DNA from 4 places in the Lederbergia graminis genome. Region 3 is predicted to be linked to each of the others. Evidence: a T-box and tRNA genes for the amino acid it is inferred to sense, from the RefSeq annotation. Region 3 holds a T-box; the other regions hold tRNA genes.
What was found. A T-box is a leader RNA that pairs with one kind of tRNA and senses whether it is charged. The one in region 3 lies ahead of argS (arginine--tRNA ligase), so its partner is inferred to be a tRNA-Arg.
Positions count from the first base shown of each region.

Region 1: it encodes a tRNA-Arg, which carries the amino acid that the T-box ahead of argS (arginine--tRNA ligase) is inferred to sense. The anticodon was not compared.
Region 2: it encodes a tRNA-Arg, which carries the amino acid that the T-box ahead of argS (arginine--tRNA ligase) is inferred to sense. The anticodon was not compared.
Region 4: it encodes a tRNA-Arg, which carries the amino acid that the T-box ahead of argS (arginine--tRNA ligase) is inferred to sense. The anticodon was not compared.

Region 1 is NZ_JBHSMC010000029.1:158,709-161,912, forward strand. It holds gene ACFPM4_RS18815 (tetratricopeptide repeat protein) at 1-344, opposite strand, end outside; gene ACFPM4_RS18820 (hypothetical protein) at 469-684, opposite strand; gene ACFPM4_RS18825 (hypothetical protein) at 769-927, opposite strand; gene ACFPM4_RS18830 (hypothetical protein) at 1,473-1,694, opposite strand; tRNA gene ACFPM4_RS18835 (tRNA-Arg) at 1,949-2,025, opposite strand; gene ACFPM4_RS18840 (sulfatase family protein) at 2,146-3,204, opposite strand, start outside.
Region 2 is NZ_JBHSMC010000028.1:37,027-40,230, reverse strand. It holds gene ACFPM4_RS17985 (sugar-binding transcriptional regulator) at 1-661, opposite strand, end outside; gene ACFPM4_RS17980 (glutaredoxin family protein) at 778-1,023, opposite strand; tRNA gene ACFPM4_RS17975 (tRNA-Arg) at 1,488-1,559, opposite strand; gene clpP (ATP-dependent Clp endopeptidase proteolytic subunit ClpP) at 1,771-2,364, shown strand; gene ACFPM4_RS17965 (ABC transporter ATP-binding protein) at 2,445-3,204, opposite strand, start outside.
Region 3 is NZ_JBHSMC010000003.1:172,657-175,860, forward strand. It holds gene ACFPM4_RS05410 (hypothetical protein) at 1-28, opposite strand, end outside; gene ACFPM4_RS05415 (aminoglycoside phosphotransferase family protein) at 298-1,182, shown strand; T-box leader at 1,236-1,452, shown strand; gene argS (arginine--tRNA ligase) at 1,496-3,175, shown strand.
Region 4 is NZ_JBHSMC010000044.1:11,570-14,773, forward strand. It holds gene ACFPM4_RS19655 (RNA polymerase sigma factor) at 1-286, opposite strand, end outside; gene ACFPM4_RS19660 (DUF6199 family natural product biosynthesis protein) at 846-1,586, shown strand; tRNA gene ACFPM4_RS19665 (tRNA-Arg) at 1,772-1,844, opposite strand; gene ACFPM4_RS19670 (hypothetical protein) at 2,002-2,151, shown strand; gene ACFPM4_RS19675 (hypothetical protein) at 2,273-2,416, shown strand; gene ACFPM4_RS19680 (AAC(3) family N-acetyltransferase) at 2,533-3,204, shown strand, end outside.

The sequences.
Region 1 (3,204 bases), on a different contig from region 3:
AGTGCTTCGATCGTTTTTACAACTGTTTCGTGGTCTTTCAGTTGAATTAAGACAGTCAAGTATATTTCAAGCACTTCATAATAATCACCAATTCCTTGTTGCAAAAGTTGTTCTGCTAATAGTTTAGCTGATGTATAGCTTCTATTTTGATATTGTGCAACAAGATATGTAACAGCAATTCGCGAATCTTCCTTATCTAATTCATAAGCTTGGTGTAAGAACTCTACGGCATCTTCAAAATCCTGGGCTTCCATACTTGCAATTCCTTTTTCAAAATAGCGTTCTTTCAAATTTGGAAAAGGAATTACTTTACTATCATGTTGATTGTGCTGCTTTCTTTTCATGGTAGAACCGCCCATCATAAATATTGAAAATAGTGTAGCAAATACAAGAAAATAAAACAAGAAAAAACAAAAAAAGCTCTAGTTTATACTAGAACTGTGGTTTTTTCACTTATAAAAATTAATATTATGCTCCTCTACTTCGTCTTAAAGGAGTAACCGATAAGATATTGGCTATTTTAAATATCCTAAATTGCCGTTTATGATAACAGTATGCTTTTATGGATGTCTCAGTTACTGCAAGTACTTTAATAATACGATGTGTAATTTGATTATCTTTATTTATATATATTAATTCGAGCTTTTGGTTTGTACCTAGTGCACGTATGAAAATCCCTCTCACGCAACCACCCCGAACAAATGTTTTTATATATTATATACAAACATTTGTTCTATATGCAAGTATCGGTAAAAAATATTTAATTTATTAATAAAAAAAATCTTCCTTTTGATATTCTTCAAAATCAAACGAGTCATCGATATCATCTTCATCTTCAATTAATTCATCCACATGTTCTTCGTAAAATGGAGGTATTTCGTTCTCATGTCTTGGTACTTTAAATAAATTTAAGAGTTTACCAAACAACTAAATCACCTCTTCTTTTTTTATACAAATTAATTGTAACTTTTTATTGTTAATAGATTGTAAGAAACATGTAAAATTTAGATTAGGAAACAGTATTATTCTGTTATAAAAACACAAAGCCACACTATTTAACTAGTTGGGATTATCCATCAAGCGTGCGAAATCATAAATAACCGTTTCATTTAACATTTGCCCTTGACAACCTGTTACTTGCAATCTTATGCCAGCAGAGGTGTTCTAGCATGTAATCTTATACATAAAATGGTTGGGACAAAGGAATATGGTTGCAAATAAAAACCGAACTATCATTTGATTTCAAAACAAGATAGTCCGGTCAGTTTATCAATTATAAAATTTATAGTAGCAAGGGGAGGAAATACACGAAGACTCCTGTGGGATGTACGGTAACCGGGAGACCCCACAGGCGTGTTCAACGCCGAGGAGGCTCCCGAACCGCCCGCGGAAAGCGAAGTGTATTTCTGAAGCGGTATACATTGTTCGGAATTACATCCAGATCAAATCATTTTGTCTCAACATCATTCTTTTCATTTCAGTTTATTCAATATTTCTTCTGGTACAAGTTTTTGCAAATGATAAGTATCTGTATTCTTTAACGTAACAGCGAGTGCATAGAATGTTGCAAACTGCTTTTCTATTTCTTCTTCATCACTAATCGTAAATTCATCAAGATAAAGCTTAGTTAGATCTACGGCTACATCAAATTCATTTCTTTGGGAAACTCGTTCAACTTTTATGTCTTCAGCCATTTCCACACCTCCCTTGAACTACTAATTCGACAAAAGGTGCTAATTCCCTTTGAACAGTTATCAAAAAGCAACTGTATTAAGGTAATGTAAGATAGTTATTCAACACCAGATACCAAGTTGTAAAAATCAATCCAACCCCAATCCAACCCCAAGAGATAAATTATTCATTCTTGTTTCGTTGTAATGAATAATTGAAGACAAAAACGCCAAACTCTTAATTTAAAAAGAGTTTGGCGTATTAATTATTATGTAAATGGCGTCCCAGGAGAGATTCGAACTCCCGACCCACAGCTTAGAAGGCTGTTGCTCTATCCTGCTGAGCTACTGGGACATTTCTTTTGAAGACATTTTTTATTATAGACATGGATACATTGAAAGTCAATAGTTTTTCGTAAAATATTTTAAAAAGGGTGCTTAGTGCAGTTTGCAACTAAGCACCCTTCTATTTCTATTATTCAAATTCTCTCGGATGACGTTTCATTAATTCTGGTACTGCATGGCCTCTACCTGTTTGTTCAAGCCATTTAATATAGCGTGGTAAATTCCCCTTCGCATGATATGGGCCACCTTCTTTCATGACAGTCCATAACGGGTCTACATCAAACGGCATAGTCGCCATCATCTCATCATGCCATTCATTTAAATAATAGACTGCTTCACGACAAAGGTCTGAACGTTCCGCTGCTAAATCAAACTGCTCATTTGGATCCTCTTTTATATTAAAGAGCATTTCTTTATTAAATAAATGATAGCCATCGTGATAAGTGCGAATATATAACCAATCACCAAATCTTACACTTCGCTGACAAACGTGAGCACATTGAGAAATGACTAAATAATCTCTACCAACTGATTCACCATTTTGTAATACTGGTGCATAACTTTCACCATCCCAAGATGGATGTGTTTCTTTCCCACAAATTTCAGCAATAGTAGGTAAAATATCTAGATGGTAATGTAAGTCATCGTTTACATGGCCCTGCTTCATTCCAGGCCATCTTATAATCATCGGAATATTACATGTCCCTTGATCTGCAGTACCATGTTCACCATATATGCCTAACTGTCCCATATTTTCACCATGGTCTGCTGTAATAATGATGATCACTTCATCCATAATACCTTGTTTCTCTAATTGTTCAAATACAATACCAATATGGTCATCCATATGTCTTATACCACAGTCATAACCATCAATCATCTTACGCAAATCTTCCCGATTCTTTATTTCACCAGGGTGACGTGGAAATTCAGGATTTGTTCTATTATCATACATATTTATTTCGCTTGCACTGTGTGGTCCGATTTTTTCACGGTGTTTTGCTAACACCTCATCTGTAATCCATTCTGGAAGTGGTTCATCTGCAAACGGGTTCCCAAACTCTTCTGGCGCGCGGTATGGTGTGTGTGGATCCCAATAATTAACATATAAGAACCAATCATCTTTTTGCGCATTATTTTCTAGCCAATTTACGACAGTTGGTGTAACTTCCTCTGCTGATTCCATACC
Region 2 (3,204 bases), on a different contig from region 3:
TCAATAGGGATTCATATGCTTCTCGACCAACTTGATCAGGTACATATAGAACTCGATGTGTTCCGCCTGTTTTTTCGGCCATTGTTGCACAGATAACATTTGCTTGGTTTTTCACATCTTCACCGATACCACCACGAGCAGGAACGAACAGCATTTTCCTACCTTCACCCATTTTCCTCGTTAGCATTTGTGCTGTACATGCCATTGTTGTACCACCAGTAACGGCAATTATATTTTCTTTCCCTAGACAACTGGCGAGCATGTCGGCACACGCTTTTCCAATTTCCTCTTTCACGAAATTGGTCTCGTCACTGTCTCCAGGTACAATAATTACCTTTTGGATACCGAGAATCTCAGTTAATTGTTCCTCGATTAAATTGATACCGGAAATTTCCCGCATCATTTCTTCGAGTTCAATTAGTAGTTTTTTACCTTTTGCTGTTACAATCATTCCGATGGTTTTAGCATCGATTAACTTCTGCGTTTTTAAAAATTCTGCTTCGCTTCTTAGAACTCGCTCTGTCATCCCTAGCATTTCTGCTAAGGTTCGGCGCCCGACAGGCTCTGTCATATTTATGGAGCGAAGGATTTGATAACGCTTCTGCATCTGCTTTAGCATATCAGGCACAAGGTAAGATTGCATCTTTATTAATTTGTGCATTTTATTGCTCCTTTAAAACTGTTGGTCGCTATGTGTCCCAGTAAGCCATATTATGTCCCATAGTCATAAAAAAATTTACCAACTGACATTTATTTTAGCACTAATGTCGATAATTATCAATTTATTCCTTTTTTAAATCTTTCTTCTATTGTAAATGGGTCAATGATGCCATATTGAATAAGCTCTCCATTCATTTCGACCACTGGGATCATTAAGCCATATTTTTCTGTCCATTCATCCTTTTCTTCAATGTTTCTTTCATCAATGGTTAATGCAGGATATTCTTTTTTCAATTCAAGTAAAACTAATTTCGCATCCTGACAAAGTGGACATTGATTTCGAGTATAGAAAGTTATTTCCATCTTAAAACACTCCTGAATATATTTGTATATTGATTGATTCTAATCTTGACTGTTGATTTCCGCTGTAGGGGCTCGAATCAGAACATGTGCTTGTCGCCGATTAGTAGGCGCCTAACACTTTTCTACGCCCGCGGAAAGCGATAAAAATGAATTACTTTATTGAAGAAAAATAAACATCTAGAGTATATAAAGCAATTAAAAAATCCGCTCCATATTGATTATAAATAATGCAAAGCTTATTGTCTTACATATTGCATCAATTAATTTCTTTTTGTCTTTTAAGCAAAAATACTTTCCATTTGATTTCAAGGAATTTTATAATCATTTAAAACAATGAGGATTAAGAAAACATACTTTTGAATAACATGTATTATTAAGGATAAAAAAAGAAGGACACTCATAAAGTGTTGATAAAATCAACCTTTACAAATGTCCTTTCATTATTTGATAATTAGATTTATATACGCCCTCGGAGGGAATCGAACCCCCATTACAAGAACCGGAATCTTGCGTGTTATCCGTTACACTACGAGGGCAAGATTTGGAACCGTACGATAAATGATTATATGCTAAAAAAATATCCTTGGCAAGTAGATAAAAGTTTAAAATTTGCGAATTTGGATATTATGTTTTATATAAATGCTACTCATTTGACCTTTACTGACCATTATTGTATGATGTATTTACATAAGTTTTATTAACATTTCATCCATAATAGGTCAATACCTAATAAAAGGAGGAGAAAGAATGAATTTAATTCCTACAGTTATTGAACAAACAAACCGCGGAGAACGTGCATATGACATTTATTCTCGTTTATTAAAGGATCGTATTATTATGCTTGGTAGTGCAATCGATGATAATGTTGCAAACTCCATCGTTGCCCAACTACTTTTCCTAGAAGCAGAAAATCCTGAAAAAGATATATCCATTTATATTAATAGCCCTGGTGGAAGTATCACTGCTGGAATGGCAATATATGATACAATGCAATTTATTAAACCTAATGTACAAACAATTTGTATCGGGATGGCTGCATCAATGGGAGCATTCCTACTAGCTGCTGGTACAGAAGGTAAACGTTTTGCACTTCCTAACAGTGAAGTAATGATTCACCAACCACTAGGAGGAGCTCAAGGTCAAGCAACAGAAATTGAAATTGCTGCAAAACGCATTCTTTTCTTACGCGAGAAATTAAATAAAATCCTTGCAGAACGTACTGGTCAACCATTAGAAGTAATCGAGCGCGATACAGATCGTGATAACTTTATGACTGCTGAAAAAGCACTCGAATACGGTTTAATTGACCACATTTTACACCGTAACGATATTAAAAAATAATATATAATCTAAGAAACAGGTGGAGAATATGATGTATATTCTCCACCTGTTTTTATTTAGACGATCGAACTCCATCTTTTCTAGTGTCCGATTTGTTGGAATTGGATATGATGCAGATTTGCAAAAATACCGCCTTTTTCAACTAGTTCCTCATATGTGCCATCTTCCGCAATTCCATCTTCTGTTACGACAATAACGCGATCGGCATCACGAATGGTTGCTAATCGGTGTGCAATAATTAATGTTGTCCGATTTTCTGCAAGCTCATTTAGTGCTTGTTGTATGATTTTCTCTGTTTCCGTATCGAGAGCCGAAGTTGCCTCATCCAAGATTAAGATTGGTGGGTTCTTTAAAAACATCCTTGCGATGGCTAATCTTTGTTTTTGACCACCTGAGAGTTTTAAACCACGTTCTCCTATTTGCGTTTCATATCCATCTGGGAGTGACGCAATAAAGTCTTGTAAGTGAGCTTTTCTAGCAGCCTCGTAAATTTCACTATCCGTAGCATCTAGTTTCCCATATGCAATATTTTCACGTATTGTTCCGGTAAATAAAAATACATCCTGCTGAACAATTCCTATTTGTGAACGTAGTGAATGTGTCGTCATATCACGAATGTCAATACCGTCAATCATAATTGCCCCTTTGTCCACATCATAGAAACGTGGGATTAAAGAACAAATGGTTGTTTTACCAGCTCCTGAAGGTCCAACGAAAGCAACTGTTTCTCCAGGACGAATGGCTAAGTCAATCCCCTGAAGGACTTCCTTATGTTCATCATACTTGAAGTGCACATCATCAAATATAATATTACCATGTAAGCTTTCTACTTCTACTGCA
Region 3 (3,204 bases):
TTCCAGTAAAAGAAAGAAAATTTGTCATGCCATACCTCCATTCCTTCATAACAAACGTATTTGGGCATTCGCTATTTGTACCATATGTAGGTAAGCACCTAGATGACAGTGTAAATGCCTACAAAATTCGAAATATAGGTGGGATATATTGGATAATATGGTATCGTATATATAAATGGGAGGCGATTGAAATGAGAAACAATCAAAATATTAGAGGGCAAAACAATAAGGGGATAACGCGTAAGTAGCCCAGAAACAACGTCGTTCCCCTAAAACAAAATAGGGGTAATGTAAAACATGGTTATTTTTAATGTTAAGTTAGTTGAAAGTTTAATTAGAGAACAATTTCCTCAATGGGCCAATTTAGAAATCAAACCAGTTAAAAATGGTGGACATGACAATCGAACCTTTCATTTAGGTGAGAATATGAGTGTCAGGTTGCCGAGTGCTGAATGGTATGTTCCACAAGTTGAAAAGGAACATACATGGTTGCCGTATTTATCGAGACATCTTTCTCTGCCAATATCGATACCACTTGCGAAAGGGAAACCTAACAAGGATTATCCATATCCATGGTCGATATACAAATGGTTGGATGGAGAGACTATAACTCATGAAAATATTGTAGACAAAATTCAATTTGCCAAGGATTTAGCAGGATTTTTAGTTGAGTTACAGTCGATTGACGCTACTGATGGTCCTTTTGCAGGGGAGCATAATTTTCATCGAGGTGGAGATTTAGCTGTTTATGATGAACAATCTAAAAACGCGATTGAAAATAATAATGAGATTTTAAATGCAGATTTGTTACGTGAAATATGGGAGTTATCGCTACAATCAAAGTGGAATATAAAACCTGTTTGGCTTCATGGCGATGTGGCACCAGGAAATCTCCTCGTGAAAGATGGAAAACTATGTGCCGTCATTGATTTTGGAGTTTTAGGAGTAGGCGATCCTGCTTGTGATGCTGCAATGGCTTGGACATTTTTTGATGACATCAGTAGGAAGGTTTTTAAAAATGCGTTAAAAATGGATGAAGAAACTTGGAACAGAGCAAGAGGTTGGGCACTTTGGAAAGCATTAATAACTTTTGATGGTAATAAGGATACGAATAAAATAAAAGCGGATGAGGCAATGCATGTAATAGATACAGTTATTGCTGAGTATAAAGGATCAAAATGATTTAAATACTGTTGTAATTTATGGAAAAATGGATATAATTTAAACAATATAATTAAAAATCAATGATAAAGAGAGTAGTTATTTGTGAAAAAATAGCGAGTCAAGGATGGTGTGAGCTTGGCATGTAGCAGATAATGAAGCGCACTTTAGAGATGCTTTCCTGAAATGAAGTAGGGAAAGCCGGGGATACCTCGTTATAAGGTTAAGTGGTTTTTATTAAAACAATTTGAGTGGTACCGCGGGATAATATAATAAACTCTCGTCTCTTCGTTATGAAGAGGCGGGAGTTTTTTTATTTTTAGGAGGAAATAGGATGAACTTTAAAGGCGAATTTGTTAATGTTCTCTACGATGCTTTAGATGGACAATTAGACAAAATAAAATTAAAACACATGATTGAACAACCAAAATTTGATTATATGGGTGATATGGCATTTCCATGTTTTGAATTGGCGAAAATATTGCGTAAGTCACCCCAAGTAATTGCGCTTGAAATTACGGAAAGACTGAATACACCATTATTTGAGAAAGTAGAAGCGGTAGGTGGCTATGTCAATGTATTCCTTCAGAAAAGGGCAGTATCTTCTATTGTAATAAATCAGATACTTTCACAAAAAGAGGATTATGGGAGAGTAAATATTGGGGAAGAAAAGGTGATAACAATTGATTTTTCCTCACCTAATATAGCGAAGCCTTTTTCCATGGGGCATCTACGTTCCACAGTGATTGGAAATGCACTCGCATTAATTTCAGAAAAAGCCGGATATCAGCCAATCAGAATTAACCATTTAGGTGATTGGGGTACCCAGTTCGGAAAATTAATTGTGGCATATAAAAAATGGGGCAATGAGGAACAAGTAAAACAACAACCTATAAAAGAGTTACTAAAACTTTATGTAAAGTTCCATGAGGAAGCAGAAAAACTACCCACTCTAGATAATGAAGCGCGTAACTGGTTTAAAAAGTTGGAAGATGCAGATGACGAAGCGATATCATTGTGGAAGTGGTTTCGAGATGAATCGATAAAAGAGTTTTCTAAGGTATATGAGTTATTAGGAATTAAGTTTGACTCGTATCATGGTGAAGCTTTTTTTAATGATAAAATGGATCGAGTTGTTACATTGCTCGAAGACATGAAATTGCTTCAAGAATCGGATGGAGCTCAAGTTGTTCCTATAGAGAATATGCCTCCTTGTTTAATTAAGAAGACCGATGGTACAACACTCTATGCAACTCGTGATTTAGCTGCAGCAATGTACAGACAAGAAACATATCACTTTGCTAAATCTCTCTATATAGTAGGAAATGAGCAATCGCTCCATTTTAAACAAGTATTTGCTGTGTTAGATAAAATGGGATATGCATGGCAGGAAGGCATGATACATGTGCCATTCGGAATGATTTTAAAAGACGGGAAGAAAATGTCCACCAGAAAAGGTAAGGTGGTACTACTTGAAGAAGTGCTGAAAGATGCAATTGCATTAGCATTAAAGGATATTAAAGAGAAAAACCCGAATCTTGATCATCAGGAAGAAGTAGCTCGTCAAATTGGAACTGGAGCAGTTATTTTTCATGATTTGAAAAATTATCGTCAAAACGACATCGAGTTCTCTTTAGAAGATATGCTGAAATTTGAAGGAGAAACTGGTCCTTATGTTCAATATACACACGCTCGCGCCGCATCTCTGTTAATAAAAGGTAATTATCAAGCAAGAATAGAAAATATTAATATTCATGATGAAGCTTGGCCAATCATTTCAAAGCTAATAGCTTTCCCTGAAATCGTTCAACGTGCAATGGAAGAGTATGATCCATCACAAATTGCAAAATACGTTATCGAACTTGCAAGAGCATTTAATAAATACTACGGATCAGTAAGAATTTTAGATGACAATGAGCAAAAACAAGAAAGACTAGCACTCGTATACTCGGTCAAAGTCGTCTTAAATGAAGGCTTACGATTATTAGGAATTGAAGCTCCTGAGGAGATGTAGTTTAACTAGTTCCATTAAAACTGCATAGC
Region 4 (3,204 bases), on a different contig from region 3:
AATCACTTTTTTCCAGGAAACTTTCTTCAGCACTTTTTACATGTATAGGGGAGTCAAAAAGTGTTGGAATTGGATGCTTTTTTCTAAAATAATTCATGGTCGTTGTATAAGCTATTCGATACAACCAAGTTTTTAGCTCAGAGTTCCCTTTGTACTGATGTGACTTAATATGTGCTTTGATGAAGGTCTCCTGCGTTAAATCCTCTGCAATTTGATGATCTTTTACCATGAAAAAAATATATTTATAAATAAGTTCTACATACTTTTCAAACCAAGTTTCAATCACATCTGAAAACCCCCTTTTAATCTATAGACACATTAAAAGTTTGATTGGTCACATAATTCAAATAAATTAAATCTCACTATAAAAAAACCATCAATTGATGGTCTCTGATACACGCCGTGAATCAATCCTTTTCATTTATTTGCTTTAATAACATAATTATTTCTTGCTGTTGTTTATTCCCTTTTCTGAGCTGTGCTTCTATGGAAAAAAGCGTAATTATGATTGCGATAAGACATAATAAAAACCACATAATATAATCCCCCACTCTTTTCATTGAATATTTAACTTTATTCGATTCATCAGCCAGTTAGTAGTCTACATTCTATTTAAAAAAGCTTTATTCCTTTTTGGATCATCGTATTCTGTTTACATTATAACTACCAATTAATTGGAAAGACGATTCTTATTATATAAGAAAATACTAAACGTTAGGTTTTTATGATGTGATTTAGAAATTCAATTTTTTTAATACAGTAATATGAGTTTCAATGAAACATTCATATCTTTGTATCCGTATTAAAAGTAAGCTATTTTGTTTATTTGAAAAGAGGGCGGTTCAGTGGGGATTAAAAAGACAAGTAAAGGTTTAGGTAGTATGTTGCTTAAGGTGCTTTTGTTCACTTTATTGCTTATATTAATTGTTTTCTATTTTAAAACATTTTTTTCTTATGGTATTTATTTTGGAGAGGATAATACTTTCTTAAAAAAGAAAACGCTATCAAGCGAAACATACTATTCTGGTAGTAACTGGAGTGGAGACTTCAAAATAATTATTAAAGGAGAAAAAGACGCACATAGCCGTGCAGAAGTGTTATTTGAGCTGCCAAATAATATTCATCGTCGATACACCGTTACTTTTGAAGATGCTAGTCATTGGGATTATGGTATTCGTAATATAAAAGATTCAAAAGGGAATATCATTTTTGAAGGGAAATATTTGCAAAACAGTCCCTTTTTATTTGATAAGCATGGAAATCCAGTTATGGAAGAACCTCGAGTTCTGATGGATGGAGAATCTCCATACTCGGCAGTGTATAAAGTACCTCTGAAAACTATTGCGGATTTAGCAATGATGGTAAATGAAACAATTCGAGGTAAATTTCCTTTGCTAATTTTAGCTTTGTTTATCTTTATATATACTGCAATAGATTACAAGTTTCCATTATTCTTCTTTAAACTTAGCAATATATTGGTTGTTAGAGACCCTGAACCACATGATTTTTATATTTTTACGCAAAGACTCTCGTGGTATATTTTCCCAATATTTGGATTGGTTATATCCTTGATCGCAATATATTAAGTATAATTAATTAGTGAAGCAATGAGCATCATTACTATGTGTCTATCCAAGTCTTTTTTTAAAGTGTTTAAATTGAACTTTTAATTAAAAAAATTTGTCCCCAATTTAACCCCAAGTATAAAAAAACCTTTCTAGACCAACCTATAAACAAAACAAAAAACCTTGCCACAGCAAGGTTTGGTTGACGGCCCCGGCAGGAATCGAACCTGCGACGCACGGTTTAGGAAACCGACGCTCTATCCTCTGAGCTACGGAGCCATTATTTAGACAATATTTTTAACACAAGAAGTATTATAATATAAAATTCCTTTGATTAAAAGGAAAAACTCCATTATACTAAAAGTAACAGCACTATTATTTTCTTATTCGAAAAGAAACAAAATGATATAGCATTGGTAAAAAAGGAGGCAGTGACATGCAACTTGGCATTCTACTAGGTCTAATTTTTGTCATTGGTGTAGTAGCATTATTTATTATTTACTTTATTAATTCTGCTATGGATACAAAAGACGCTAGCATCATTGACGAAGTACCAGAAAATCATTTAAATCCAAAAAATAACTAAACGTTGGTCTCCGATTTGTTTCAAATAGGAGACCTTTTCCACATTTTCTATTTCGCTTCTTTTATTTCATGGAATGTGCACAAATTTAGTGCATACATTGGAATATATGGGAGGGATTTAGATGGATTTAATTGTGACAATTGGACTTATTGGTGTAATTGGCGCAGTCGCAGCTTTTCTTAGCTACTATCTTAGCAGTGCTTTGAATTTTGAAGATGCAAAACGAATCGATGAAGTCCCTAAAAATGATAATACACAAGAATAATGTACTAACCCTTCTTCTATGATGAAGGGTTTTTTAATTGTAACGAATTACTTCCATTTTCTAAATATTACGATACAATATATAGCTAGTACTTCATAATAGAAAGGAAATATGTTATGCACACAAAGGGAAGCTTACTTGCTGATTTAGAGAAACTCTCAATTAACCCTAAAGGGACTGTTTTAGTACATTCATCATACAAAAAAATTGGAGAAGTGAATGGTCGAGCAGACACTGTTCTAGATGCATTTGAGGAGTATATGAAAGATGGATTATTAGTATTTCCAGCACATACTTGGTCTTATATTAATGCGAAAAATCCTGTTTTTTCTGTAAAAGACTCTCACTCCATTGTTGGGATTTTAACAGAGTTATTCAGGCAAAGAGAACATACCATTCGCTCTGCTCATCCTACTCATTCTGTCTCTGCACTAGGGAAAGATGCAGTTGAATTTACAACTGGGGATGAATATTGTACAACCCCTTGTGCAAGAGAATCAGCTTGGGGAAGATTACTAGATCGCAATGCTCAAATTATACTTGTTGGTGTAGATTTGCGCAGAAATACGTTTATGCATGGAGTTGAAGAATGGGCCGACATCCCTGGAAGAATGACGGACACATATGAACCGCTTGTTTCCATCTTGGAAGATGGTACGAGAGTTGATGTACCTTCCCGTCGTCATACAGGATTAGCATGGCACGAACATTTCTGGAAAGTGGAAGAAATTCTACTTAACCGTGGTGCAATGCATATCGGAAAATTCGGTGATGCCGAAACCCGTGTA